DNA from 3 places in the Halopseudomonas maritima genome. Region 3 is predicted to be linked to each of the others. Evidence: predicted binding sites of a transcription regulator. Region 3 holds the regulator's gene; each other region holds the start of a gene.
The links. Region 3 encodes LexA, which represses DNA repair genes until DNA is damaged. Its sites were predicted from a motif close to CTGTNTNNNNANACAG; they were not measured.
Positions count from the first base shown of each region.

Region 1: the regulator LexA is predicted to act here: its motif matches at 7,829-7,844, upstream of recN (DNA repair protein RecN).
Region 2: the regulator LexA is predicted to act here: its motif matches at 6,456-6,471, upstream of imuA (translesion DNA synthesis-associated protein ImuA).

Region 1 is NZ_CP079801.1:2,505,120-2,515,128, reverse strand. Features, by position in the region: gene carB (carbamoyl-phosphate synthase large subunit) at 1-632, opposite strand, end outside; gene carA (glutamine-hydrolyzing carbamoyl-phosphate synthase small subunit) at 665-1,801, opposite strand; gene HV822_RS11545 (hypothetical protein) at 2,153-2,929, shown strand; gene dapB (4-hydroxy-tetrahydrodipicolinate reductase) at 2,995-3,801, opposite strand; gene dnaJ (molecular chaperone DnaJ) at 3,816-4,949, opposite strand; gene dnaK (molecular chaperone DnaK) at 5,073-6,995, opposite strand; gene grpE (nucleotide exchange factor GrpE) at 7,084-7,656, opposite strand; gene recN (DNA repair protein RecN) at 7,868-9,544, shown strand; gene fur (ferric iron uptake transcriptional regulator) at 9,600-10,007, opposite strand.
Region 2 is NZ_CP079801.1:2,947,597-2,957,605, forward strand. Features, by position in the region: gene tilS (tRNA lysidine(34) synthetase TilS) at 1-1,075, shown strand, start outside; gene HV822_RS13640 (CTP synthase) at 1,207-2,829, shown strand; gene kdsA (3-deoxy-8-phosphooctulonate synthase) at 2,863-3,708, shown strand; gene eno (phosphopyruvate hydratase) at 3,761-5,050, shown strand; gene ftsB (cell division protein FtsB) at 5,108-5,380, shown strand; gene ispD (2-C-methyl-D-erythritol 4-phosphate cytidylyltransferase) at 5,377-6,075, shown strand; gene imuA (translesion DNA synthesis-associated protein ImuA) at 6,490-7,101, shown strand; gene HV822_RS13670 (Y-family DNA polymerase) at 7,109-8,518, shown strand; gene HV822_RS13675 (error-prone DNA polymerase) at 8,494-10,009, shown strand, end outside.
Region 3 is NZ_CP079801.1:3,454,892-3,464,900, forward strand. Features, by position in the region: gene fadB (fatty acid oxidation complex subunit alpha FadB) at 452-2,599, shown strand; gene fadA (acetyl-CoA C-acyltransferase FadA) at 2,630-3,805, shown strand; gene HV822_RS16000 (DUF1653 domain-containing protein) at 3,875-4,087, shown strand; gene topA (type I DNA topoisomerase) at 4,179-6,800, shown strand; gene HV822_RS16010 (DUF6586 family protein) at 6,812-7,312, shown strand; gene HV822_RS16015 (hypothetical protein) at 7,376-7,621, shown strand; gene sulA (SOS-induced cell division inhibitor SulA) at 7,674-8,156, opposite strand; gene lexA (transcriptional repressor LexA) at 8,167-8,775, opposite strand; gene HV822_RS16030 (TetR/AcrR family transcriptional regulator) at 9,012-9,674, shown strand; gene HV822_RS16035 (L,D-transpeptidase) at 9,735-10,009, shown strand, end outside.

The sequences.
Region 1 (10,009 bases), 950 kb from region 3:
ATCAGCGACTCGTCGATCAGCAGCTCGTTGGTCGGCGACAGGTCCAGACCACGGGTGCAGATCTCTTCAAACTCTTCACGGTTGTAGGCAATACCACCACCGGTGCCACCCATGGTGAAGGACGGACGGATGATGCACGGGAAGCCAACCTGATCAAGGACGCCATACGCCTCGGCCATACTGTGCGCGATACCGGAGCGCGGGCACTCCAGACCGATAGCCTTCATCGCCTTGTCGAAGCGCGAGCGATCTTCGGCCTTGTCGATGGTATCGGCGTTCGCGCCGATCATTTCCACGCCGTACTGCTCCAGTACGCCGTGCTTCTCCAGATCCAGCGCGCAGTTCAGCGCAGTTTGACCGCCCATGGTTGGCAGCAGCGCGTCCGGACGCTCCTTCTCGATAATCTTGGCAACAGTCTGCCACTTGATCGGTTCGATGTAGGTGGCGTCGGCCATGGCCGGATCGGTCATGATGGTCGCCGGGTTGGAGTTGACCAAGATGACGCGGAAGCCTTCTTCTTTCAGGGCCTTACAGGCCTGAGCGCCGGAGTAGTCGAACTCACAGGCCTGACCGATGACGATAGGGCCGGCGCCGAGGATCAGAATGCTTTTAATGTCTGTACGTTTTGGCATAGTCGTTTACAAATCCTAGGGTGTACCGGGGTTCAGGCGCGTTTTTTCATGGCGTCGATGAAACGGTCGAACAGCGGTGCCACGTCGTGCGGACCAGGGCTCGCCTCAGGGTGACCCTGGAAGCTGAAGGCCGCCTTGTCGGTGCGTTCGATACCTTGCAGGGTGCCGTCGAACAGCGACTTGTGAGTCGGACGCAGAGTGGCCGGCAGACTGGTTTCGTCAACCGCAAAACCGTGGTTCTGACTGGTGATCATCACAACACCGGTATCCAGATCCTGAACCGGGTGGTTGGCACCATGATGGCCGTGACCCATTTTCACGGTCTTGGCACCGGAGGCCAGCGCCAGCAGTTGGTGGCCCAGACAGATCCCGAAGACCGGAATATCGGTTTCCAGAATCTCCTTGATCGCGGCAATCGCGTAGTCGCAGGGCTCCGGGTCGCCCGGGCCGTTGGACAGGAATACGCCGTCCGGGTTCAGGGCCAGCACCTCGGAAGCAGGCGTCTGCGCCGGCACCACCGTCAGGCGGCAGCCACGTGCGACCAGCATGCGCAGAATGTTGTGCTTAACGCCGTAGTCGAAAGCGACAACGTGGTGCGGCAGCTCGGCATCGGCCAGCTCAGGGTGGCTGTCGGTTTCCAGGTTCCAGACACTGGAGCGCCACTCATAGCTCTGCTTGACCGACACTTCCTTGGCCAGGTCCATGCCTTTCAGGCCCGGGAAGCCGCGCGCCAGCTCCAGCGCCTTGTCTTCGGAAATGTCATCACCTGCCAGCAGACAGCCGTTCTGGGAGCCTTTCTCGCGAAGAATGCGCGTCAGGCGGCGCGTATCGATACCCGCGATGGCAACAATGCCGTTTTCACGCAGGTAATCATCAAGGGTCTGCTTGCAGCGCCAGTTGCTGGCCAGCAAAGGCAGGTCGCGAATCACCAGACCGGCAGCCTGCACCTTATCGGACTCAACGTCCTCAGGCGTAACGCCGGTGTTGCCGATGTGCGGGTAGGTAAGAGTGACGATTTGACGCGCATAGGAAGGATCGGTGAGGATCTCCTGGTAACCGGTCATGGCCGTATTGAAGACGACCTCGCCAACGCTGGAACCGTCGGCGCCGATGGACTCACCACGGAAAATACTGCCGTCGGCGAGTGCGAGAATGGCTGGCTTGGACAAGAAAACCTCCGAAAGAACTGACACGTTTCACCAAACGCGGGCTGCACAAAAGCGGGAATGAAGTGGTAAACACAACATCCCGCTCGCAATAGGCATTGTCAGATACGCGCTGAATAGACAGATTAGCGCAATAGTTTAACGGCTTGAGGCCGAAATATCCACACCGCAGACGAGCCCTGCAGGCCGTCGCCGCACCCGCCGCGCATCTTCATTATCCCCGCCGTCTGTGTTAAAACACGGGTTGTTGACCACCGGGCAGGAGCCCAGAACAAACGGCAAAGACCGTTACCAGAGCGCTTCAGACGCCTGGAAAACACAACAAGAACAACACAGGACCTGGGGACACCTAACATGCAAATGCACTTGAAACACATCCTTGTGCTGCCGTTGCTGCTCATCGCCTCGCTCACTCACGCCGACCCGCTGCGCCTGCAGGCACTGCACGAATTTCGCAGCGAGAGCTTTGAAGCAGGCACCTACCTGCTGATCGACAACAACCTCTTCGAGCGCGTGCGCGAGCCGGGCAACCGGGAAAGCTACAACAGCGCCCTGCGCCGCATGGACGCTCTGCTGCGGCAGATGGATGACCAGAGAACGCTGCGCCCGCTGTACAACGACTTTGTAGCGCTGATCCGCGAACTGGAAGCCATGCCCGACGACCAGGCCCACTACAGCCTGGCAACGGTCAACCGCATCATGATGGCCCACGGCAAGCTGGAAAACGCCGCAGCAGAGCTCTATAACGCCGAAACAGTCGACGCGCCGGCGGACCTGCAGGCACTGCATCGCCAAAGCATCGACACCAACCGCATCCTGCTGCTCTATCAAAACAACATGTTCAGCTCCGTCGGCGTCTACTTTTTACCGAACAAGGAAGGCCTTTTCGATGAGCTGGATGCCCGCATCAATACCGGCTCAGGCGAACTCAAGTCGCTACTGCCCGAGCACAAGGCAACCTTCGACCAACTGGACAAGCAGTACAGCTTTATCCAGCCACGACTCATCAACCATCACGCCGACTGGGTTCCCACCATTGCAGCGTTCTACCTGAGCAAAAACACCCAGGCCCTCGACGACCTGGCCCGCGAGAAGGCCAACCTGACCGAAGCCAGCGCCGGCACCCAGTAAAACCTGCGCACACAAAAAAGGCACCGCAACGATCGTTGCGGTGCCTTTTTTCATGCAGCAATGCCTCAGTCTTTCAGGCCCAGCACATCCTGCATATCAAACAGCCCTCGATCACGATCCGTCAGCCACATAGCAGAGCGCACCGCGCCCTTGGCAAAGGTCATGCGACTGGAGGCCTTATGGGTAATCTCCACACGCTCGCCCTCGGTCGCAAAGAGCACCGTGTGATCGCCCACCACATCACCAGCACGCACGGTAGCAAAACCAATGGTCTGCGGATCACGCGCGCCGGTTTGCCCCTCACGGCCATATACGGCCACCTTTGACAGGTCACGGCCCAGCGCATCAGCAACCACCTCACCCATACGCAAGGCCGTGCCGGAGGGCGCATCAACCTTGTGGCGATGGTGTGCTTCGATCACCTCGATATCAGCATCATCACCCATCACGCGGGCCGCCATATCCAGCAGCTTGAGGCAGAGATTCACCCCGACACTGAAGTTGGGCGCAAAAACAATGGAAATATCCTTGGCCGCCTCGGCCAGCAGCGTCTTCTCTGCTTCAGAGAAGCCTGTTGTACCAATCACCATCGACTTGCCCGCCGCACGGCAGACCTGCAGATTGACCAGCGTGGTGGTCGGATGGGTAAAGTCGATCAGCACATCAAAGTCGCCAACCACCTGCTCCAGATCACCGCTAATCGCCACGCCAAGGCGACCAACGCCCGCCAGCTCACCCGCGTCGGCACCAACCAGAGAACTATCAGGGCGCTCAATGGCTGCGGTCAGGGCAGCACCTTCAACCTGGCCAATCGCCTCGATCAGGATCTTGCCCATGCGCCCGGCTGCGCCAATTACCGCAATACGTCTCATGTTGCGCTCCTGACTCAGAATTTCATGTCTTCAAAGAAGTTTTTCACGCCATCAAACCAGCTCTTGGCGCGCGGCGACTGACTGGAGCCCTCTTCCTCAAGGGTCTGGCGCAGCTCTTCCAGCAGCTCGCGCTGACGCTTGGTCAGATTGACCGGCGTCTCGACCACAACGCGGCACAGCAGATCGCCAGGCGAACCACCACGCACCGGCGTCACGCCCTTGCCACGCAGACGGAACAGCTTGCCAGTCTGCGCCCCTTCCGGAATCTTCAGCTTGACGCGGCCATCCAGCGTCGGCACTTCCAGCTCACCACCCAGTGCGGCATCAACAAAGCTGATCGGCACTTCGCAGTAAAGGTTTTTGCCATCGCGCTGGAAGATCTTGTGCTCGCGCACCGAGACGACAACATACAGGTCGCCCGCCGGACCACCGTTGACACCCGCCTCACCCTCACCGGCCAGACGAATGCGGTCACCGGTATCAACACCGGCAGGTACCTTGACCGACAGATTCTTCTGCTTCTCTACGCGACCTTCGCCGTGACAGTCCTTGCACGGATCGGTAATCATCTTGCCGGTACCATGACAACGCGGACAGGTCTGCTGCACCGAGAAAAAGCCCTGCTGCATACGCACCTGGCCATGCCCGCCACAGGTGGTACAGGTCACCGGCGTAGTGCCTTTCTTGGCACCGCTGCCATCGCAGGTTTCACAGCCAACCAGAGTCGGCACACGGATGGTCACCGAGGTGCCACGTACCGCCTCTTCCAGGTCCAGCTCCAGGGTGTAACGCAGGTCACTGCCGCGCTGCACGCTGGAACGGCCGCCCCGGCCGCCACCACCAAAGATGTCACCAAAGACATCGCCGAAGATGTCGGAGAAGTTACCGCCCCCGAAACCACCACCACCAGCACCCATGTTCGGGTCCACACCGGCGTGACCGTACTGGTCATAGGCGGCGCGCTTGTTGGCGTCAGTCAGAATCTCGTAGGCCTCGGTGGCCTCCTTGAACTTCTCTTCGGCCTTTTCGTCATCCGGGTTACGGTCAGGGTGGTACTTCATCGCCAGACGGCGATAGGCCTTTTTCAGCTCGGCCTCGCTGGCGCCCTTCTCGACCCCCAGCACTTCATAATAATCACGCTTGGACATGTGTTCGATTTCCCTCAGAGAGACACTCGGCACAAACGGCAACGCGGGAGAAGCTCCCGCGTTGCCTGGCAGAGTGGTCAGGCAGCACGTTCAACGCACCGCCCGGCCCGGTTCATCAAGGACTTACTTGTTGTCCTTGACCTCTTCGAACTCGGCATCGACCACGTCGTCGGCGTCGTTACCAGACTCCGCGCCTGCCGCTGCACCTTCAGCCTGACCGGCCTGAGCCTGCTCGGCGTACATTTTCTGAACCAGCGGGCCGGACGCTTCAGACAGCGCGTTGATCTTGGCTTCGATCTCTTCCTTCTCACCGGTCTTGATCGCTGCTTCCAGATCGCTCAGCGCGGTTTCAATGGCAGCCTTCTCTTCGTCAGTCGCCTTGTCGCCCGCCTCGCTCAGCGTCTTGCGCGTGGCATGGACCAGCTGATCGGCCTGGTTGCGCACGGTCACCAGCTCTTCGAACTTGCGATCTTCCTCGGCATTGGCCTCGGCATCACGCACCATCTTGTCGATTTCGTCATCCGACAGACCGGAAGACGCCTTGATCACGATGGACTGCTCTTTGCCAGTCGCCTTGTCTTTGGCAGACACGTTCAGAATACCGTTGGCGTCGATGTCAAAGCTGACTTCGATCTGCGGCACGCCACGCTGCGCCGGCGGAATGTCGGCCAGGTCAAAGCGGCCCAACGACTTGTTCTGCGACGCCTGCTTACGCTCACCCTGCAGCACGTGAATAGTCACGGCAGTCTGGTTGTCGTCAGCAGTGGAGAACACCTGCGACTTTTTGGTCGGGATAGTGGTGTTCTTCTCGATCAGCGCAGTCATCACGCCGCCCATGGTTTCGATACCCAGCGACAGCGGGGTCACGTCCAGCAGCAGTACGTCTTTCACGTCACCCGCCAGCACCGCACCCTGGATGGAAGCACCAATGGCAACCGCCTCGTCCGGGTTGACGTCTTTGCGCGGCTCTTTGTTGAAGAACTCGGCAACGGTCTTCTGCACCAGCGGCATACGGGTCTGACCACCAACCAGAATCACTTCGTTGATCTCGGACACGTCCAGACCAGCATCCTGCATAGCGATGCGGCAAGGCTCGATGCTGCGCTTGATCAGGTCTTCAACCAGCGACTCCAGCTTGGCGCGAGTCACCTTGACGTTCAGGTGCTTCGGACCGGACGCATCTGCAGTGATGTACGGCAGGTTAACGTCAGTCTGCTGGCTGGAAGACAGCTCGATCTTGGCCTTTTCAGCGGCTTCTTTCAGACGCTGCAGCGCCAGCGGATCGTTGTGCAGATCAACGCCGTTCTCTTTCTTGAATTCGTCTGCCAGGTAGTCGATCAGACGCATGTCGAAATCTTCACCACCCAGGAAGGTGTCACCGTTGGTGGCCAGCACTTCAAACTGGTGCTCACCGTCTACTTCGGCAATTTCGATCACGGACACGTCGAAGGTGCCGCCACCCAGGTCGTAGACGACCACGGTGGAGTCGCCACGCGCCTTGTCCATACCGTAGGCCAGAGCGGCTGCGGTCGGCTCGTTGATGATGCGCTTGACTTCCAGACCGGCGATGCGGCCGGCGTCCTTGGTGGCCTGACGCTGGCTGTCGTTGAAGTAGGCCGGCACGGTGATAACCGCTTCGGTGACCGGCTCGCCGAGGTAGTCTTCGGCGGTCTTCTTCATTTTCTTCAGCACTTCGGCCGATACCTGCGGCGGCGCCATCTTCTCGTCGTTTACCTGAACCCAGGCATCACCATTGTCGGCTTTGACGATCTTGTACGGCACCAGCTTGATGTCTTTCTGTACGACGTCTTCTTCAAACCGACGACCGATCAGACGCTTGACCGCGTACAGGGTGTTCTGCGGGTTGGTGACCGCCTGACGCTTGGCAGACTGACCAACCAGGGTTTCGCCGTCGTTGGTGTAGGCGACGATGGACGGCGTGGTGCGCGCACCCTCGGCGTTCTCGATAACCTTGGCGGAACCGTTTTCCAAAATGGCGACACAGGAGTTGGTGGTCCCCAGGTCGATACCGATAATCTTGCCCATATGCTTCTCTCCGAATCTGGCTGCCGCGTTCAGTCAGCGGCGCTGTTTATCTGTGCATGAACCCTTGATGGGGTCTGCAAAATCAATTTCAAGCCTGCTCGTCAATCGACTGAGTGCCGGCGGCCGGAGCCTTGCTCACCACAACCATGGCCGGGCGCAGCAGGCGACCACTCAGGGTGTAACCCTTCTGGAACACCTTGAGCACGGTATTGGCTTCAACGGCGGCGCTCTCTTCCATCGCCATGGCCTGATGCAGCTCCGGGTTGAAGGGCTCACCCTCGGGCACGACCGGCACCACCTGGAAGCGGGCCAGGGTGTCGGCGAACATCTTCAGGGTCAGTTCGATACCTTCGCGCATCGGCTTGATAGCTTCATCGTCGGCACTGGACAGCTCCAGGCCACGCTCCAGACTGTCGACGATCGGCAGCAGGTCATTGGCAAAGCGCTCAAGCGCAAACTTGTGCGCCTTTTCTACGTCCTGCTCGGCACGGCGGCGGGCGTTCTGCACATCGGCGACGGCCCGCAGAGCCTGATCCTGAGCGGCAGCAAGCTGTTCTTCAAGACTCGCCACGCGCGCCGCAAGATCGCCCTCAGGCGTTTCAACGGCTGCCTCGGTAGCCGCGTCCTGATCCTGCAGATCCGGTCTCTGTTCCTCTGCCATGTCTTTCTCCTGTCATAGGGTTATGGCGCTGCGGCACTGGGCTCACAGCCTGTCAATGATGATCCGCCAGCGTCGCTGGCATTGCCTGGCAACCTATATGGGGCCATTCCCACAACCTTCAAGGGGAGATCAAAAGACAGATTGAGAGGACTTGTAGACACCGGGAAAACTACTGTATAAACAACCAGAACAATCAACAGGAGCACGCGCCATGCTGGTCCATCTCGCGGTCAACAACTACGCCATCGTCGACAACCTGGAGCTGGATCTGGGCGGCGGCATGAGCGTGATCACCGGGGAAACCGGCGCCGGCAAGTCGATCATGCTCGACGCCCTGGCCCTAACCCTCGGCGACCGCGCCGACAGCGGTGCCGTGCGTCCGGGCAGCGACAAGGCGGACATTCTTGCCACCTTCGATATCAGCGACATCCCGGAGGCCCGTCAGTGGCTGGACGAACGCGACCTGACGCAGGACGACGAGCAAGTCATCCTGCGTCGCGTCATCACCGCAGAGGGCCGCTCACGCGGCTACATCAACGGCTCGCCCTGCCCCCAGCAGGATCTGCGCGCCCTGGGCGAAATGCTGATCGACATTCACAGCCAGCATGAACACCAGTCGCTGCTGAAAACAGAGACCCACCGCCGCCTGCTCGACGAATACGCCGGCGCCGGCGAACTGGCGCGCCAAGTTCAGCTCGCCGCACAGCGCTGCCGCCAGACCGAGAAAGCCCTGTTGCAGGCCAGCCGCCAGAGCGAAGAGCAAAGCGCACGCCAGCAACTGCTGACCTACCAGTTGGACGAACTGGACAACCTCAGCCTGCAGGATGGCGAACTGGATGAACTGGAAAACGAGCAGCGCCAGCTGGCCAGCGCCGACCAGATCCTGCACTCCTGCCAACAGGTCATCAACATCTGCAGCGAGAACGATGCCGGCAGCGTGCTCGAAGCCCTGACCGCCAGCCTGCAGCGCCTTGACGGCTTCAAGAATCACAGCAGCCAACTGGGCGAAGCCAGCGACCTGATTGCCAGCGCCCAGATTCAGATTGAAGAGGCCGTGGGCGAACTGACCCGCTATCTGGATCACTTCGAGGCCGACCCGGAGCGCCAGCAATATGTAGAAGAGCGCCTGAGCGCGATCTTTGAGCTGGCCCGCAAGCACCGCATTCAGCCGGCCGAACTGCCGGTTTTGCAGCAGCAACTGATTGACGAACTCGAAGGCCAGCAGCAACAGGCCGCCGACGCCGAGCGCCTGCAGGAAGAACTGACCGCCTATCAAGCCCACTATCGCCAGCTCAGCGAAAAGCTCTCGGCCCAGCGCAACAAAGGCGCCAGCAAACTGGCCAAGGCAGTGACCCAGGAGATTCAGCGCCTTGGCATGCCGGGCGGACGCATTGAGTTGCAACTAACCCCTCTGGACGCTGACAGCTACCCGGTCACCGGCCTGGAGAATGTTGAATTTTTGGTCAGCGCCAACCCGGGCCAACCCGCCAAGTCGCTGGCCAAGGTCGCCTCCGGCGGCGAACTGTCACGTATCAGCCTCGGCATCCAGGTGATAACGGCGCAAACATCCCGCGTGCCCACGCTGGTATTTGATGAGGTGGATGTGGGCATCGGCGGGCCAACCGCCGAGATCGTCGGCCAACTACTGCGCCAGCTCGGCGCCCGCGGACAGGTGCTGACGGTTACCCACCTGCCACAGGTCGCAGCGCAAGGCCATCAGCACCTGTTCGTACGCAAACAACAGACTCGCAGCAGCACCCGTACCTGCATAGACCAGTTGGACACTGAGGCCCGCATTCAGGAAGTCGCACGCATGCTGGGTGGCATTGACCTGACTGACGAATCGCTGGCCCACGCGCGCAAGCTGCTCAGCACCACCGCAGACTGAGCCAGAAAAACAAAAAAGCCGGGCGCAAAGCCCGGCTTTTTTCTCGCCGCAACAACTACTTCTGCGGCTTGCGGACGTACAGCACAAGATTGTGCTCGACCAGTTCGAAACCGTGCTCTTTAACGATCTCGCGCTGACGACGCTCGATTTCCGCATCGAAAAATTCAACCACCTCGCCCGTGTCCACACAGACCATGTGGTCGTGATGCCCGCCGTCAGCCAGCTCAAAGACAGCATGTCCGCCGTCGAAGTTGTGCCGCACAACCAGGCCTGCGGCTTCAAACTGAGTCAATACGCGATAGACGGTTGCCAGGCCAACATCTTCGCCCGCCTCCATCAATGCCTTATAAACGTCCTCGGCGCTCATGTGGCGCTCATTCGAGCCGTCCAGCATCTGCAGGATTTTCACCCGCGGCAGGGTGACCTTCAGGCCGGCTTTGCGGAGTTCTTGATTTTCAACCATGG
Region 2 (10,009 bases), 510 kb from region 3:
GGTGGGGCAGGGTGCGAGTATCGAGGAGGCGGCGCGTGATGCCCGCTACGCGGCTTTTGCTGAGGTGCTGGCACCCGGCGCCGAGTTGCTGCTGGCGCATCACCGCGATGATCAACTGGAAACGGTGATGTTTCGGCTGATGCGCGGCACCGGTGTGCGCGGGTTAAGCGGCATGCCAGCGCGCCGTGCGCTGGGTGCTGGCTGGCTGTCGCGCCCGCTGCTCGGCTGGCGGCGCAGTGAGCTGGAGGCTTGGGCTCGGCAGCGGGGGCTGGACTGGATTGAAGACCCGGCCAATGCCGATGAGCGCTTTGCGCGCACAGCCCTGCGCCACCGGGTTTTGCCGGGGTTGCGCCACGAGTGGCCGCAGCTGGATCGCAGCCTGTTGCGACTGGCCGAGCATGCCGAGGAGGCTAGCGCCTTGCTGGATGAGCTGGCGCTGGATGATCTGCAGCTGGTGGTAGATGTCAGTGCTGATCCGTGGCTGGCCTGCTGGTCGAGGCTGTTGCTGGCTCCGCTACTGAGCTTGTCGGCCGCTAGGCAACGAAATCTGCTACGCAGCTGGCTGCGCCAGCAGGCGGTGCGCATGCCGGATCAACGTCAGTTGCTGCAGATACAGCAGCAACTGGCTGCCGGCGCTGATGCGCAGCCGCAGCTGACACTCGATGGCTGCGCTCTGTACCGTTCGTCAGATCGTCTTTGGCTGGTTCCGGCGCAGTGGGCGCCGGCGCGCAGCGAGCAGGCTTTGTTGCCGCTGCGCGGGGAGCTGGCGCTGACGGGTAACGGCGCGCTGTCTTGTCGACCGCAGGCGGGTGGTTTACGTGACCCGGGCTCCGCGGGTTGGCAGGTGCGTTATCGTCAGGGCGGGGAGCAGATCAAACTGGCCGGGCGGCCGACTCAGTCAGTAAAACAGCTGCTGCAGGAGGCTCATATTCCTGTCTGGCTGCGCCCGTCAGTACCGTTGCTATACTCTGGCGGCGAGCTGGTGTCGGTGGCTGGGCGCTGGAACGCGGAGCGGGCTTTGGTCGAGGGTGCAGGCAATGGTTTTACGGTCAGTTGGAAGCCGGTTTCGGATTGAGCAAGCGGGGGCTGTCTGGTATCCTGACTTCCCATCTTGTCGAGACTTTGGCTGGCCGTTCAGGTCGCCGCTGACTCCCTTCGAATTCCTCGCGGTGCAAGCCGCTTAACTGTTCAATCTATGGGTTTTTCATGACGCGCTACATCTTCGTCACGGGTGGTGTTGTTTCTTCTTTGGGCAAGGGCATTGCATCGGCATCCCTCGCGGCGATCCTCGAGGCACGCGGTTTGAAGGTCACCATGCTCAAGCTGGATCCTTATATCAACGTGGATCCGGGCACCATGAGCCCCTTCCAGCACGGCGAAGTCTTTGTAACCCACGATGGCGCCGAGACTGACCTTGATCTGGGCCATTACGAGCGTTTCGTCAACGCCACCATGAGCCAGAACAACAACTTCACCACCGGCCGCGTCTACGCCGACGTGCTGCGTAAAGAACGCCGCGGTGATTATCTGGGCGCGACCATTCAGGTCATCCCGCATATCACCGACGAGATCAAGAGCCGCATCATCAAGGGTGCTGGCGATGCCGACGTGGCGCTGGTCGAGATCGGCGGTACCGTGGGTGACATCGAATCCCAGCCGTTCCTTGAGGCTATCCGCCAGCTGCGAGTAGAAGTGGGTGCCAAGCGCGCCATGCTGATGCACCTGACACTGGTGCCCTACATTGCTACCGCTGGCGAGACCAAGACCAAGCCGACCCAGCACTCGGTGAAGGAGCTGCGCTCCATCGGCCTGCAGCCTGACGTGCTGATCTGCCGCTCCGACCATCCGATCGATCTGTCCTCACGCCGCAAGATCGCGCTGTTCACCAACGTGGAAGAGCGTGCGGTTATCGGTCTGGAAGACGTTGATACCATTTATCGCATTCCCTCCGTACTGCACGCCCAGGGCCTGGACGACTTCGTTGTCGAGCGCTTTGGTCTGGAGTGCGGTTCGGCTGATCTGGCCGAATGGGAGCGCGTGGTCGATGCCAAGCTCAACCCTGAGCACGAAGTCACCATCGCTATGGTCGGCAAGTACATGGAGCTGCTGGATGCCTACAAGTCGCTGATCGAAGCGCTCAGCCATGCCGGTATTCAGGCGCGCACCAAGGTTAATGTGCGTTATATCGACTCCGAAGACATCGAGCAGCAGGGCCTGTCGCTGCTGGACGGCGTAGACGCCGTGCTGGTGCCGGGCGGCTTCGGCTCCCGTGGTGTTGAAGGCAAGATTGCCGCGGTGCGTTACGCCCGCGAGAACAAGATTCCCTACCTGGGCATCTGCCTGGGCATGCAGGTGGCCGTCATCGAGTACGCCCGCAACGTGCTGGGCTGGAACGATGCCAACTCCACCGAGTTCGACAAGACCTCCGGTCACCCGGTTGTCGGTCTGATCACCGAGTGGCAGGACGCATCCGGTGAAACCGAGCTGCGCACGGAGGCCTCTGATCTGGGCGGCACCATGCGTCTGGGCGCTCAGGAGTGCTCGCTGGAGCCGGGTTCCAAGGCCCACGCCTGCTACGGCAAGGACGTGATCGTCGAGCGTCACCGTCACCGCTACGAGGTCAACAACAACCTGCTGCCCGATCTGCAGGCCGGCGGGCTGCAAATCTCCGGTCGCTCCGGTGACGGCGCGCTGGTCGAGGTGGTCGAAGTGGGTGATCACCCGTGGTTTGTGGCGTGTCAGTTCCACCCGGAATTTACCTCCACGCCCCGGTACGGCCACCCGCTGTTCAGCGGCTTTATCGGTGCGGCGCTCAAGCAGCGCGGCTAAGCCCAGACAAACGTCCAGACAAGAGGCTGGTTCATGACACAGAAAATCGTGCGCGTTGGCGATATCGAAATGGCCAACGACAAACCTTTCGTGCTGTTCGGCGGGATGAACGTACTGGAGTCCCGTGATCTGGCCATGCAGATCTGTGAACGCTACGTCGAAGTGACCGAGCAGCTGGGTATCCCCTATGTGTTCAAGGCCAGCTTCGACAAGGCCAACCGTTCCTCGATCAACTCCTTCCGTGGCCCCGGCCTGGACGAGGGGCTGAAGATCTTTGAAGAGGTTAAGCGCACCTTCAACGTGCCGGTGATCACCGATGTGCACGAGCCCCATCAGGCTGCGCCGGTTGCCGAAGTCTGTGACATTATCCAGCTGCCGGCCTTCCTGTCCCGGCAGACTGATCTGGTTGTGGCCATGGCCAAGACCAATGCCGTGATCAACATCAAGAAGGCCCAGTTCCTCGCGCCGCAGGAAATGAAGCACATCCTCACCAAGTGTGAAGAGGCGGGCAATGACCGTCTGGTGCTGTGCGAGCGCGGTTCCTCCTTCGGCTATAACAACCTGGTCGTCGACATGCTCGGCTTCGGCATCATGAAGCAGTTCGAGTACCCGGTATTCTTCGACGTGACCCACGCCCTGCAGATGCCGGGTGGCCGCAGTGACTCGGCCGGCGGTCGTCGTGCCCAGGTTACCGATCTGGCCAAGGCAGGCATGAGCCAGGGCTTGGCCGGTCTCTTCCTTGAAGCACACCCTGATCCTGACAACGCCAAGTGCGATGGCCCCTGTGCCCTGCGCCTGGACAAGCTGGAGCCGTTCCTTGCCCAGTTGAAGTCGCTTGATGAGCTGATCAAGAGCTTCCCGACGCTGGAAACGGCTTGAGCCGCTACCGCTTTCACCCGATTGACTCGACATACGGAGCTAGCAAGTAAAGATGGCAAAAATCATTGATATCAAGGGACGTGAGGTTCTGGACTCGCGCGGCAATCCGACCGTTGAAGCGGACGTGATTCTGGAAGGCGGCATCATGGGCAGCGCCTGCGCACCCTCCGGCGCCTCCACCGGTTCGCGCGAAGCGCTGGAGCTGCGTGATGGCGACAAGAGCCGTTATCTGGGCAAGGGCGTGCTCAAGGCTGTTGCCAATATCAATGGCCCCATCCGCGAGCTGCTGGTTGGTCGTGATGCGACTGCTCAGGCTGAGCTGGACCGCGCCATGATCGAGCTGGACGGTACCGAGAACAAGGCTACGCTGGGCGCCAACGCCATCCTGGCTGTTTCCCTGGCTGCTGCCAAGGCCGCTGCTCAGGCCAAGGGCGTGCCGCTGTACGCGCACATTGCCGATCTGAACGGCACCCCCGGCGTTTACTCCATGCCGGTGCCGATGATGAACATCATCAACGGTGGTGAGCACGCCGACAACAACGTCGACATTCAGGAGTTCATGGTTCAGCCGGTTGGCGCCAAGAACTTCGCCGACGCGCTGCGTATGGGCGCTGAAATTTTCCACCACCTCAAAGCGGTTCTGAAGGCCCGTGGCCTGAACACTGCCGTGGGTGATGAAGGTGGCTTTGCGCCGAACCTTGCGTCCAACGAAGACGCACTGGCCGCCATCGCCGAAGCCGTTGCCAACGCCGGTTACACCCTGGGTGACGACGTTACGCTGGCACTGGACTGCGCTTCCTCCGAGTTCTACAAGGACGGCAACTACGATCTGGCTGGCGAAGGCAAGGTATTCGATGCTGCCGGTTTTGCTGACTATCTGGCGGGCCTGACCCAGCGCTACCCGATCATCTCCATCGAAGATGGCATGGACGAGTCCGACTGGGCTGGCTGGAAAGTCCTGACCGACAAGATTGGCGAGAAGGTACAGCTGGTTGGCGACGATCTGTTTGTGACCAACACCAAGATTCTCAAGCGCGGTATCGACGAGCAGATCGGCAACTCCATCCTGATCAAGTTCAACCAGATCGGCTCGCTCACCGAGACCCTGGAAGCGATCCAGATGGCCAAGGCTGCCGGCTTTACTGCCGTCATCTCGCACCGTTCTGGCGAGACCGAAGACAGCACCATCGCCGACCTGGCTGTGGGTACCGCTGCCGGTCAGATCAAGACGGGTTCGCTGTGCCGTTCCGACCGCGTTTCCAAGTACAACCAGCTGCTGCGTATCGAAGAGCAACTGGCTGGCAAGGCGCCCTACAAGGGTCGCGCCGAGTTCCGCGGCTGATCGCTCTGGCGGGTTACGCGCACGCGTACCCGCCGTTCCTCAACGGGAGCACCCGGCTTGAAATGGCTCTGGCTGATTACGCTGTCACTGTTGGCGGCACTGCAATACCGGCTTTGGGTTGGTGAGGGCAGTCTTGCCCATGTGTCGCAGCTCAAGCAGCAGATCGCCGCGCAAGCGCGCGAGAACGAGCAACTGCTGGAGCGTAACCGCGTGCTGACCGCTGAGGTCATCGAACTCAAGCAGGGGCTTGAGACCGTTGAAGAGCGTGCCCGCCGTGAGCTGGGTATGGTCAAAGAGGGTGAAACCCTGTTCCAATTGAGCGAGCCATGAGCGCCGCTACACCTGATTTCTGGGTAGTTCTGCCCGCCGCCGGCGTCGGCGCGCGCATGCAGGCAGATCGCCCCAAGCAATACCTTCTCTGGGGTCAACGCACCCTGATTGAACACACACTGGCCTGCTTCCTGGACCAACCGGGGCTGCGCGGGTTGGTGGTTTCCCTGTCTGCTGATGATGGCTGGTGGCCAACGCTGCCCTGCGCCCGGGATGGGCGTATTGCCCGTGCTGTCGGTGGGCGCGAGCGCGCCGATTCGGTGCTCAACGGCCTTATCGCACTGCGTGAGCTGGGTGCGGCCGATGACGATTGGGTGCTGGTGCACGATGCGGCCCGCCCCAATCTCACCGATGGCGACCTGCACAAGCTGCTGAGTACGCTGGCAAGTGATCCGGTCGGCGGCTTGCTGGCGGTACCGGTGCGCGACACCCTCAAGCAGATCGGCCCAGATGGGCGGGTTACGGCAACGCCGGACCGCAGCCAGTTCTGGCAGGCCTATACCCCGCAGATGTTTCGTCTCGGCCCCTTGCAGCAGGCGCTTAGCGCCGCGCTGGCAGCGGGTGCGCTGATTACCGATGAGGCTTCTGCCATGGAGTGGGCGGGGCAGGCGCCGTTGTTGGTTGAGGGGCGGGCTGATAATTTGAAGATTACTCGTCCTGAGGATCTGGAGTGGTTGCGTCAGCGGGATTGCTGATCCTGCTTGCCAGCGATTGAGCTGGCTTCCTTGCGTGGTATCGACGCCTTTCGGGCACAGCATGCTGTGCCCCTACGCCAATCTCGCGAATCTGCGCTGGCCCCCTCGCAGGGACGCGATATATCGCGTCCGCACCCTCGCTCTACTCCGTGCATAACCGATGCACGGCCACGGCATGCCGTGGCCCTACGCCCGCAGGCGTCGGCACCGCCTGCGACCTCCTGTGCCACGTATGCCCAAAGAACACCCACCCGTAGGGACGCGACATGTCGCGTCCGCAATAGACAATACCGCGTGCAGGCCACTCCTAGCGCCGTGATCGCAGACCGTTGGTCGTGCCTGTCTGTTTGCAATTGACCGATACCATGTGAATAAATATGCTGTACGTATATACAGTGTTTTGCTGAGGTTTTCATGGGCGCGGTGGTTGCACTTGATCGGTTGCTGGAGACGCGTCGTGTCTGGCGTGGGCGGCAGCGGAGTGAGCCGGTGGCTGAGCAGCCGACCGGGCATGCGGCGCTGGATGCGTTGTTGCCCGGTGGTGGCTGGCAGCTGGCGGCGCTGAACGAGATTCTGCTGGGCGCGCCCGGCAGTGGCGAATTGCAGTTGCTCTGGCCGCTGCTGGCGCGCTTGACCCAGGCGGGGGAGCGGGTGGTGCTGGTGGGGGCGCCGGCGATTCCCTTTGCGCCGGCCTGGCAGGCGGCGGGGGTGATGCTGGCACAGGTGTCGCTGCTGCAGGTCAGTGGTGCTGAGCGGCTATGGGCGGCAGAGCAGTGTCTGCGCTCGGGCAGCTGCGGCGCTGTGCTGTGCTGGCCGGAGCAGGTTGATGACCGCGCCCTGCGGCGCTTGCAGGTGGCGGCTGACAGCGGCCAGACCCTGGCTTTTGTGCTGCGTGATCGGCGCGCTGCAGACAACCCGTCGCCAGCGCCCTTGAGGCTGCTGCAGGAGCGCCAGCCCAGGCAGTGGCGGGTGCTCAAGTGCCGGGGCGGGGTGGCGCCGGTGCGGTCTGTGCCGGTTTCGCTGTGAGGCTGCCATGCGCTGGCTTTGCATTCTCTTTCCCCAGTTGGCACTGGATGCGGTGCTACGCAGCCGTGACGATCCAACGGCGCCGTTGGCGCTGCTCAGCGGGCCGCCGCAGCGGCGTGTGTTGCAGGCAGTCAATGAGTCGGCGCGTGCACAGGGACTACGTTCGGGGCAGAGTCTGACCCAGGCACGGACGCTGCTGGAATCCTTTGATACGGTTGAACACGACCCGGCGCAGACCGAGTATTGGCAGCAGTTTTTGGCCAGTTGGGCCTATGGTTTCAGCGGCCATGTGAGTTTGGATTTCCCGCGCACTCTGTTGCTGGAGGTGGCCTCCAGCCTGCGTCTGTTCGGCCCCTGGCCTGAGCTTGAACAACGCCTGCGCGCCGAGCTGCAGGCGCTGGGCTTTCAGCACCGGCTGGTGCTGGCGCCCAACCCCTTGGCAGCGCGGGTGCTGGCCAACGTGGCAGACGGTTTGGCGGTAGACGAGCTGGCGCTACCGGCCGAGCTGCAGCGTTTGCCGGTGGCGCGCAGTGGCCTGCCGGGCGAGCTAATTGAGAGCTTGCAGCGCATGGGCTTGCGCCGCCTGCAGCAGGTGCTGGAGCTACCGCGTGACGGGCTGGCCAAGCGTTTTCCGCCGCAGTTGCTGGCACATCTTGATCAGTTGCAGGGGCATCATCCGCTGGCGCTGAGTTGTTATCAGCCACCGGATCATTTTCGCCAGCGCATCGAGTTCAACTTTGATGTCGAGTCGAATACCTCGCTGCTGTTTCCGTTACGGCGTTTGATTGGCGATCTGGCGACCTTTCTGGCCGGGCGGGACTGTGGCGTGCAGCGCTTTGTGCTGCAACTGGAGCACCGCCGCCAGCCGGCCAGTGAGGTGTCGGTCGGTTTGTTGGGCGCAGAGCGTGACGGCGAGCGGCTGTTTGAATTGGCGCGGGGGCGGCTGGAGCGGTTGGAGCTTGCCGCACCGGTGCAGGCGCTGACCCTGCTGGCCGAGGACTTGCCGCGCTTTGTACCGGCCGCAGCAGAGCTGTTCAGTAACCGGCCACAGCAGTCGCAGAACTGGCTGCAGGTCTGTGAGCGACTGCGCGCGCGCCTGGGCGACAAGGTAGTGCAGCCGCTGGCGGCGGTGGATGAACACCGCCCCGAGCGCAGTTGGTTGGCGCAGGAGCGGGGTGACGCCGCCGCGCGTCCGGCCGGGCCGCGCCCCGGCTGGCTGCTGGCCGAACCGGTACTGCTCAATGATCTGTTCCCGCGGGTGCTGGCCGGGCCGGAGCGGATTGAGTCCGGCTGGTGGGATGGCGACGACGTGCGGCGTGACTACTACCTGATTGAAACCCGCGACGGGCGCCGGGCCTGGGCTTTTCATGCTGCCGGGCACCCCGGCCCGTTCTGGGTGCATGGGTGGTTTGCATGAGCACGGGCTACGCCGAGCTGCATTGTCTCTCCAACTTCAGCTTTCAGCGCGGGGCGTCCAGTGCGCAGGAGCTGTTTGCCCGCGCCCGCCAGCACGGCTATGACGCCTTGGCGATTACCGACGAGGCCAGCCTGGCCGGGATCGTCCGTGCCTGGCAGGCGGCGCATGAGTGCGGCCTGAAGCTGATTGTCGGCAGTGAAATTCAGCTGGAGCACGGCCCCAAACTGGTATTGCTGGTCGAGAGTCTGACTGGCTATCAGCGCCTCTGCCGCTTGCTGACCCTGGCCCGCCGCCGAGCTGAAAAGGGCGAGTACTGTCTGCGGCTTGAGGATTTGGCCGACGGACTCGACGGTTTGCTGGGCCTTTGGCTGCCGCGCCACGGCCAGGATGAGGAGCACGGTCGGCAATTGCAGCAGCTGTTGCCAGGCCGGCTTTGGCTGACGGTCGAGCTGCACCGTGGGCCGGATGATGCGTGCAAGCTGGATCAGTTGCAGGGGCTGGCCGCGCGGCTCGGCTTGCCCAGCGTTGCGGCGGGAGATGTGCACATGCATGTGCGCGGACGGCGCGCACTGCAGGACACGCTGACCGCGCTGCGTCATCACTGCACGGTCATGGAAGCGGGTAGCCGGCTGTTTGCCAATGGCGAGCGCCATTTGCGCAGCCTGTCGGCGCTGGCGGCGATCTATCCGCCTGCGTTGCTTGAGGAAAGCCGCCGTATCGCCGCGCGTTGTCAGTTCGACATGAGTGAGCTGCGCTACCAGTATCCGCGTGAGCTGGTGCCGGAGGGGCATACGTCGTCCAGCTGGTTACGTGAGCTGACCTGGCGCGGTGCGGCCTGGCGTTGGCCAAACGGCGTCAGTGACAAGGTGCGAACGCAGCTGGAGCACGAGCTGGCGCTGATTGCCGAGAAGGCCTACGACAGCTACTTTCTGACCGTGCAGGACATCGTCGCCTTTGCCCGCGAGCAGCAGATTCTCTGTCAGGGGCGCGGGTCTGCCGCCAACTCTGCCGTATGTTTTGCACTCGGCATTACCGAGCTTGATCCGTCGCGCAGCAACCTGCTGTTTGAACGCTTTATATCCCGTGAGCGTGACGAGCCACCGGATATCGATGTGGACTTTGAGCACGAGCGGCGTGAGGAGGTCATCCAGTACATCTTTCGCCGCTATGGCCGTGAACGCGCCGCGCTGACCGCGGTGGTCTCTCGTTATCTGTCGGCCGGTGCAGTACGTGATGTGGCGCGCGCGCTCGGGTTGCCGCAGGAGCAAATTGATCAGCTCGGGTGCTGCTGCAGTCGCTGGAGCAAGCAGCTGCCCAGCGCCGAGCGTCTGGCCGAGGCCGGATTCGACGTGAATAACCCCTGGCTGCATCGGGTACTGACGCTGGCTGGTGAGCTGATCGGCTTTCCCCGGCACCTGTCGCAGCATCCGGGTGGCTTTGTCATGTCCGATGCGCCGCTCGATACCCTGGTGCCGGTCGAGAACGCCAGCA
Region 3 (10,009 bases):
TGTGTGCAGTCATGGCAAGGAAACTGTTTCCAGCATACGCCGCTCCCAGCGACAGGCAATGTTTTCAGGCTGGCGAAGGCTCTGGCGCGGCGACTGGAAAGCTGCTTGGTGGCTGCTACAGTGGTTCGATGCTGTGCTGGCACAGTGATTTTATATGCTGCTTATTCGTGCAAAGATTTACATGCAAGTGATTGTTTTTTAATGGTTTTGATATTTCTTGTTGAGGGGCGCAGGCTGGTTGCCGACCGGGCTGCTGCGCGCCGGCAATTGACATCCGAGAGGAATTAAAAGAAGGTGTGCGCACCCGAATCAAACGGTCGTATGAATTCTTTTGGTTCATCCCGTCCCGGATAATCGGGATCGTTCATGACACGGGTTTGGCCCTCGTCTGCACAGGCGGTCGGGTCAGCCGGTGTTTCTCATGTGCTTTTCATAGCGTGGAGATCAGTTGATGATTTACGAAGGTAAAGCCATCACGGTTCAAGGCCTTGAAGACGGCATCGTCGAGCTCAGATTTGATCTGCAGGGCGAGTCGGTCAACAAGTTCAACAGCGCCACTCTGTCCGAGCTCGATGCGGCAGTGCAGGCCATCCAGAACAACGCCGACGTCAAGGGCGTTGTTGTCACCAGCGGCAAGGACGTGTTCATCGTCGGCGCCGACATCACCGAATTCGTCAGCACCTTCAAGCTGCCTGAAGAAGACCTGGTTGCCGGCAACTTGTCCGCCAACAAGATCTTCAATGCCTTTGAAGACCTGAATGTCCCCACGGTCGCTGCCATCAACGGCATCGCGCTGGGCGGTGGTCTGGAAATGTGTCTGGCTGCTGACTTCCGTGTCATGGCCGCCAGCGCCAAGATCGGTCTGCCGGAAGTCAAGCTGGGTATCTACCCGGGCTTTGGCGGCACTGTACGTTTGCCGCGCATCATCGGTGTCGACAACGCCATTGAGTGGATCTGCGGTGGCTCCGAGCAGCGCGCCGACAAGGCTCTGAAAGCCGGTGCTGTTGACGCAGTTGTTGCTGATGACAAGCTCAAAGCCGCTGCCATCGACGTGATCAAGCGCGCCATTGCCGGTGAGCTGGATTACAAGGCCAAGCGTCAGCCCAAGCTGGAAAAGGTCAAGCTCAACACCATCGAGCAGATGATGGCGTTCGAAACCTCCAAAGGTTTCGTTGCAGGTCAGGCTGGCCCGAACTACCCGGCGCCGGTTGAAGCCATCAAGACCATTCAGAAAGCAGCCAACCATGGCCGTGAAAAAGCACTGGAAGTGGAAGCCGCTGGTTTTGCCAAGCTGGCCAAGACGACCGTTGCTGCCAGCCTGGTGGGTCTGTTCCTGAATGATCAGGTGCTCAAGCACAAGGCCAAGAAGTACGACAAGCAGGCCGCTGACGTTAACCTGGCTGCGGTACTGGGCGCGGGCATCATGGGTGGCGGTATCGCCTACCAGTCTGCGGTCAAGGGCACCCCGATCCTGATGAAGGATATCCGCGAGGAAGGCATCCAGCTGGGTCTGGACGAAGCCTCCAAGCTGCTGGGCAAGCGCGTAGCCAAAGGCCGCATGAAGCCTGAGCAAATGGCCAAGGCGCTGAACGCCATCCGTCCGACCATGTCCTACGGCGACTTCAAGGAAGTTGACCTGGTGGTTGAAGCGGTTGTCGAGAACCCGAAGGTCAAGCACGCGGTGCTGGCTGAAGTAGAAGGTCAGGTGACTGAAGACACCATCATCACCTCCAACACCTCTACCATCTCCATCACCTATCTGGCTGAAGCGCTGAAACGCCCGGAAAACTTCTGCGGCATGCACTTCTTCAACCCGGTGCACATGATGCCGCTGGTTGAGGTTATTCGTGGCGAGAAGTCCAGCGAGAAGGCGGTTGCTACCACCGTTGCCTACGCCAAGAAAATGGGTAAGACCCCGGTTGTCGTCAACGACTGCCCAGGCTTCCTGGTTAACCGCGTTCTGTTCCCGTACTTCGGCGGCTTTGCGCGTCTGATCGGTATGGGTGCTGACTTCCAGCGCGTTGACAAGATCATGGAAAAATTCGGCTGGCCGATGGGCCCGGCTTACCTGATGGACGTTGTCGGCATGGACACCGGTCATCACGGCCGTGACGTCATGGCCGAAGGTTACCCGGATCGCATGGCTGACAAGACCCGCACCGCTGTTGACGTCATGTATGACGCCGGCCGCCTGGGTCAGAAGACCGGTAGCGGTTTCTACGCCTACGAGATGGACAAGAAGGGCAAGCCGAAGAAGGTGGTCGACGCCAAGGCTTACGAACTGCTGAAAGATGTGGTTCTGGAGCAGCGCGAGTTCACCGACGAAGAAATCATCGAAATCATGATGGTTCCGCTGTGCCTGGAGACCGTGCGCTGCCTGGAAGACGGCGTCGTCGAGTCTGCGGCAGATGCCGATATGGGTCTGGTCTACGGTATCGGCTTCCCGCCCTTCCGTGGTGGCGCGCTGCGCTACATCGACACCCTGGGCGTGGCTGAATTCGTCGCCATCGCTGATAAATACGCCGAATTCGGCGCCATGTACGCACCGACTGAAAAGCTGCGTGAAATGGCGAAGAACGGTCAGAAATTCTTCGGTTAACCGCGGAACGTACAGAGCGAGAGTAAATCTATGAGCCTGAATCCGAGAGACGTCGTTATTGTCGACTTCGGCCGTACCCCGATGGGCCGTTCCAAGGGCGGCATGTACCGCAACGTGCGTGCTGAAACCCTGTCCGCCAACCTGATTACCGGCGTACTGGCACGTAACCCGAAGATCGATCCGGCAGAAGTTGAAGATGTAATCTGGGGCTGTGTAAACCAGACCCTGGAGCAGGGCTGGAACATCGCGCGCATGGCGTCGCTGATGACCCCGATCCCGCACACCAGTGCTGCGCAAACCGTAAGCCGTCTGTGTGGCTCGTCCATGAGCGCACTGCACACCGCCGCGCAAGCGATCATGACCGGCAACGGCGACGTATTCGTTGTTGGTGGTGTTGAGCACATGGGCCACGTGGGCATGATGCACGGTGTTGATCCGAATCCGGCCCTGTCGCTGTACGCTGCCAAGGCGTCTGGCATGATGGGTCTGACTGCTGAAATGCTGGGCAAGATGCATGGCATCACCCGCGAGCAGCAGGATGCCTTTGGTGAGCGTTCTCACCGTCTGGCCCACAAGGCCACCGTTGAGGGCAATTTCAAGGATGAGATCATCCCGATGGAAGGTCACGACGAGAACGGCTTCCTGAAGCTGTTCACCGAAGACGAGACCATTCGCCCGGAAACCACGCTGGAAAGCCTGGCAGCCCTGCGCCCGGCGTTTAACCCCAAAGGCGGCACCGTGACTGCGGGTACGTCCTCGCAGATCACTGACGGCGCTTCCTGCATGATCGTGATGTCTGCTGAGCGCGCTCAGGCCCTGGGTCTGGAGCCGTTGGCGGTTATCCGCTCCATGGCGGTTGCTGGTGTCGATCCGGCGATCATGGGTTATGGTCCGGTTCCGTCCACCAAGAAGGCCCTGCAGCGTGCTGGCCTGAGCATGAGCGATGTTGACTTCGTTGAACTGAACGAAGCCTTCGCTGCCCAGGCTCTGCCGGTCCTGAAAGACCTGAAGCTGCTGGATCAGATGGACGAGAAGGTGAACCTGCACGGCGGCGCCATCGCCCTGGGTCACCCGTTTGGCTGCTCCGGTGCGCGTATCTCTGGCACCCTGCTGAACGTCATGAAACAGAACAACGGCACCATTGGGATTTCCACCATGTGCGTTGGCCTGGGTCAGGGCATCACCACGGTCTTTGAGCGCGTCTAACGGCTCTGGCTGGTGAATAAAGCCGAGGCCCTGTGCCTCGGCTTTTTTATTGCTTCAAGGAGGTTGTACATGCGTCCAGGACGCTATCGGCACTATAAAGGAAAGGACTATCAGGTCATCGGTCTGGCGCGGCACTCTGAGACCGAGGAACCCTTGGTGGTCTACCGCACTCTGTATGGTGATTTCGATCTCTGGGTCAGGCCGCTGGCCATGTTCAACGAGCAGGTTGAGGTTGACGGGGAGCAATATCCACGCTTTACCTTTATCAGCGAAGACGTGTAGGCTCTGGCCCTCCAGCCTGTCCGGCAGTGTTCTGCCAGAAGGGGTTGAGTGTCAGCTTCGAGTTCAGTTCGGGTCAGGAAAACAAGTATCCATGGGAAAAGCACTGGTCATTGTGGAGTCGCCAGCCAAGGCCAAGACAATCAACAAGTACCTCGGCAACGAGTTTGTGGTGAAGTCGAGTATCGGCCATATTCGCGACCTGCCCACCAGCGGCAGCGGCAAGACCGAAAGCAAACCCAAGGGCGGGCGTAAGGCTGCTGCCAGCGAGCAAGAGAAGCAGCAGAAGGCGCGTGCCCAGTTGGTCAAACGCATGGGCGTCGATCCAGAAAACGACTGGAAAGCCCATTACGAGATCCTGCCCGGCAAAGAAAAGGTGGTGGACGAGTTGCGCCGCCTGGCCAAGGACGCCGACACCGTCTATCTCGCGACGGACTTGGACCGCGAAGGGGAGGCCATTGCCTGGCACCTGCGCGAGAGTATTGGCGGTGATGATTCCCGCTACAAGCGCGTGGTGTTCAACGAAATTACCAAAAAGGCGATTCAGGAAGCCTTTGCCGAGCCTGGCGATCTGGACATGAATCGGGTCAACGCGCAGCAGGCGCGGCGTTTTCTCGATCGCGTGGTTGGCTACATGGTGTCGCCGCTGCTATGGCAGAAGATCGCCCGTGGCCTGTCTGCCGGCCGGGTGCAGTCGGTGGCTGTAAAGCTGATTGTCGATCGCGAGCGCGAGATTCGTGCGTTCGTGCCCGAAGAGTTCTGGGAAGTTCACGCCAAGCTGAATACGCCCAAAGCTGAGAGTGTGCGCTTTCAGGTGGTCAAGCAGAACGGCGAGACCTTCCGCCCAGGCAACAAGGCCGAGGCGGATGCCGCCCTGGCGCTGCTGAAAGAAGCGGCCTACAAGGTTGCCAAGCGTGAGGACAAACCGACCAGCTCGCGCCCCAATGCGCCCTTTATTACCTCCACGCTGCAGCAGGCTGCGAGTACGCGCCTGGGCTTCAGCGTAAAGAAAACCATGATGATGGCCCAGCGTCTGTATGAAGCGGGTTACATCACCTATATGCGTACCGACTCGACCAACCTGTCGGCGGATGCCATTGCCATGGCGCGCAGCTATATCGAGAGCAACTTCGGCGCGCCTTACCTGCCGGAAAAGCCCAATCTGTACAGCAGCAAGGAAGGCGCGCAAGAGGCCCACGAAGCTATTCGCCCCTCGGACGTGAAGCTCAAGCAGACCGATCTCAAAGGTATGGAGCGTGACGCCGAGCGCCTGTACGAGCTGATCTGGCGTCAGTTTGTGGCCTGTCAGATGACCCCGGCCAAGTACCTGTCCACCAATATTCAGGTGGCTGCCGGCGACTTCGAGCTGCGTGCCAAGGGTCGCATCCTCAAGTTTGACGGTTACACCCGTGTTATGCCGCAGCAGGGCAAGGGCGGTGAGGACGAGGTGCTGCCCGAGATTCAGGTTGATGACGTCATGGCGCTGCAGGCCCTGGACCCCAAACAGCACTTTACCAAGCCGCCGGCGCGGTACGCCGAGGCGAGTCTGGTAAAAGAGCTGGAGAAGCGCGGTATCGGCCGTCCTTCGACCTATGCATCAATCATTTCCACCATTCAGGATCGTGGGTACGTCACGCTCAATAATCGTCGCTTTTACGCCGAAAAGATGGGCGACATCGTGACCGAGCGCCTTAACGAGAGCTTCCCGAACCTGATGGACTATGGCTTTACCGCCAACATGGAAGAGTCGCTGGACGACGTTGCTCAGGGCGAAGTGCTCTGGAAGAAGGTGCTGAATGACTTCTACAGCGATTTCAGTGCCAAGCTCAGCACCGCCTCTGCGTCCGGCGACGACAAGGGGATGCGCGCCAATCAGCCGACGCTAACCGATATTGCCTGCCATGAATGTGGCCGGCCGATGATGATTCGTACGGCGTCCACCGGCGTATTTCTCGGCTGTTCTGGTTACGCGCTGCCACCCAAAGAGCGCTGCAAGGCCACCATCAACCTGGTGCCGGGTAACGAAGTGGCCGCTGATGATGACGAGGGCGAGTCGCGCGTATTGCGCGGTAAGCATCGTTGCGGGCTGTGTGGCACGGCGATGGACAGCTACCTGATCGATGAGCGTCGCAAGCTGCATGTTTGCGGTAATAACCCGGACTGTTCCGGCTTTGAGATCGAAGAGGGTCAGTTCAAGATCAAGGGCTACGATGGCCCGACGCTGGAGTGCGACAAGTGCGGCAGTGAAATGCAGCTGAAGACGGGCCGCTTCGGCAAGTATTTCGGCTGCACCAACAGCGAGTGCAAGAACACCCGCAAACTGCTGCGCAATGGCGAGGCAGCGCCGCCCAAGGCCGACCCGGTGCCCATGCCGGAACTCAAGTGCGAGAAGGTGGATGACGTCTACGTCCTGCGTGATGGCGCTTCAGGGCTGTTCCTAGCGGCAAGCCAGTTCCCGAAAAACCGGGAAACCCGCGCGCCGCTGGTTAAGGAGTTGCTGCCACACAAGAGCGAAATCGATCCCAAGTACCAGTTTCTGCTGGATGCGCCGGTCGCTGACCCGGAAGGTAACCCGACCGTGGTGCGCTATAGTCGCAAGACCAAGGAGCAGTACGTACAGACGGAAGTTGAAGGTAAGCCGACTGGCTGGCGTGCATTCCACGATGGCAAGAAGTGGTCGGTGGATGACAGTCGCAGCAAGAAAGCCAAGCGTTGAGGTGATCAGCCATGGCCAATGAAGCTTATACCCGCACCAATCAGGCGCTGTTCTTTGCGCGCAAGGCGATCGAGTCCTGGCAGCAGGCAGAGAGCAGCAATGCGCTGGATGCCCTGACTCAGGCGCAGTACCACCGTGAACACGCGGTGTTTCACTTGTACCGCGGGGCGCTAGCCCTGATCCATGAGGTGGCCGACCGCTACCGCTGGCCACTGGTTGACGCACGTCAGGTTGAGGCCGTGCTGGTGCCGTCGGTAGTGCAGCGCTTTCCCGGCCCGGAATTGGCCGAGTTGACCGAGCTGGCGGATAGCAAGGGCACCTGGCTGGCTGGCGTAGTCGGTGCTTGGCAGCGCCTGCAAGCGCCGCCGGTGCCGGCTGACAGCAACGCCCAGTCGCTGATAGCGAGTAGCGCGGTTGCTGCCACCGAGTGGAGCAGTAGCGATGCGCAGGACGCTCTGCAAGCGCTGTCCGAGCGCGTGGCTGCATACCGTGACGGTATGCAGGAGTGGTAGTGCGGATGCCCTGAGGGTGGCGCTGTGTTACACTGCGCCGCTGTCATACAGGAGAACCGCGTCATGTCCTCACCCTTTCTGGAAATCGTCGAACTCGCCAACGGCAAGGTAGCGCTGCGTCGCTCCGACGAGGAAGGGGAGCCGCTGCTGGTGATCGAGTTCTCCGACGATGCGCGCGAATATCTGCAAGGCAACTACATTGAAGTCGCCAAGGTCATGATCAGCGCCGGCATGCAAATGGCCGGGCACATGGTGGACGATGAAGACGAAGATGGCGAGTTGATCCCGGAGGATCGGGTTCTGCATTGAGCGTCGAAGGGATACAAAAAGGCCAGCTGAGAAGCTGGCCTTTTTCTTTGTATCAGCCCAGATGCACGTTCAGGCTGTGGCAGTGACCGCTGCGGGCGGCGCGCTCAAGCCGAGGCGCGATGCAGCTGTCCTTGTCGAGCCAGCTGACCACGGTATGGCTGCCGCCCATCTTCAGCAGGTCACAGCATAGGGTCAGTGTGTCCATGCCGGACTTGGAGCGCACAATCATGATGCGCTGCGGGTCAAGGTTGGCACCGCGTAACCACTGCTGGCTGACGGCTGCGGGTGGGTCGATCAGTGTCAGCCAGCGCCGGCTGTTACGTGTGCTCAGATCACGCAGTACCGGTGCAAGCCATTGCAGACACTGGCGCGCACTGCCTTGCAGGCTCATCTCGCTATAGCTGCCTTCCATGTCCTCGACGGGTTGTCTGGACGCGGTCTCAAGGCGCTCGTGTTTGAGTTGGCTGGCCATCAGGGCGTTATGAAACAGGTCGGCCTGGGTCAGGGTCTGTTGTTCGGTGCGGGCGTACTGCATGATCAGCTCCTCAGCGACGGATAACGCCGACGCTTAAACCTTCAATGGTAAGGTCCTGTTCGGTGAGGTCGACTTCGATTGGTTTGAAGTCCGGGTTTTCGGCAATCAGCGAGACCTTGCGGCCCTGCTTTTGAAAGCGTTTTACGGTCACTTCTTCGCCGATACGTGCCACGACGATCTGGCCGTTGCGCGCTTCGCTGGTGCGGTGCACTGCCAGCAGGTCGCCATCCATAATGCCGATGTCGCGCATACTTTCTCCCTGAACACGCAGCAGGTAGTCGGCGCGTGGCTGAAAGAAGTCCGGATCAATGCGGCAATGATCCTCTACGTTCTCCAGCGCCAAAACCGGAGCGCCTGCGGCGACACGGCCGATGACGGGCAGCTGGCCTTCGCTGTTGTCAGTTTCTGACTCGGGCAGGCGAATGCCGCGGGAAGCGCCGGGGATCATTTCAATAGCGCCTTTGCGTGCCAGTGCGCGCAGGTGATCTTCGGCGGCGTTGGGGGATTTGAAGCCCAGTGTCTTGGCTATGTCGACGCGGGTAGGTGGGTACCCGTTGCCGTCCATGTACTCCTTGATGAAGGCCAGAACCTGCTGTTGTCGTGCGGTTAGCTTCTGCATGGAAGGGTGCCTGTGTTTTTATCCAGTATCTGGGATTATATACAGTTGTTTGGTCGCGACAACCCCATTGGCTGATTTTCCTGGTTGCTTGGGCGTTGCGGGTGAGGAGCGGGCTGATGAGCGGGGAGGTACGCGCTGCGCCGTATGGCGGGGTAGCAGGGTTGACGGTCTAATGTTTTAAACGTATGTTTGAAACACTTGTTTGTAACCAATCGTTTGCTATCTGTGGGGGACGCATGGCGCAGTCTGATACCGTCAAGCGCATACTGGATGCCGCTGAGCAACTGTTCGCAGAGAAGGGGTTTGCCGAAACCTCGCTGCGCTTGATCACCAGCAAGGCCGGGGTCAACCTGGCTGCGGTCAATTACCACTTCGGGTCCAAGAAGGCGCTGATTCAAGCGGTCTTTGTGCGTTTTCTTGACCCTTTTGTCAGCAGCCTGGAGCGTGAGCTGGATCAGCGCGAGCAGCGTGGAGACAGCACACAAAGCCTCGAAACCCTGCTTGAGATGCTGGTCGATCAGGCGCTGGCGGTCAAGCCGCGCAGCGGCAATGATTTGGCGACATTCATGCGTTTGTTGGGGCTTGCCTTCAGTCAGAGTCAGGGGCATTTGCGCAAGTATCTGAGCGAGGTGTACGGCAAGGTGTTCCAGCGCTATATGGGACTGGTTGTCGGTGCTGTACCCGGAATCCCACCACAGGAGCTGTTCTGGCGCGTGCATTTCATGCTCGGTAGTGCCGCTTTCACCATGTCCAGCATGAAGGCGCTGCGTGCCATCGCCGAGGCTGAGCTGGGTGAGCCGCGTCCGGTTGATAGCGTATTGCGCCTGATGGTGCCGTTCCTGGCCGCCGGTATGCGCGCCGACAGTGCGGTAGCAGGGCAGCAGGCCGAGGCCGTCTGATTTAGCTGCATTTACCTTGGCTGCGCCGTCCGCTATGGTGTGCGCAGCGTTGGAGGTGACATGCAGCTCGACCATATCCATATTTCCCTTTCTGATCAGCAGCTCGTCGGTTTTGTCGATGGTCAGCCGGTGTGCCGCTATCCGGTATCTACGGCGCTCAACGGCGCGGGTGAAGCTGAGGGCTCGGGCTGCACGCCTCGTGGCCTGCACCGGGTGCGCGCGCGCATTGGCGAAGGTCAGCCGTTGGGCGCGGTGTTTATTGGCCGGCGGCCAACCGGTGAGGTTTGGTCTGCTGAGCTCGCTGCAGCCTTCGCGCAGCGTGATTGGATTCTCAG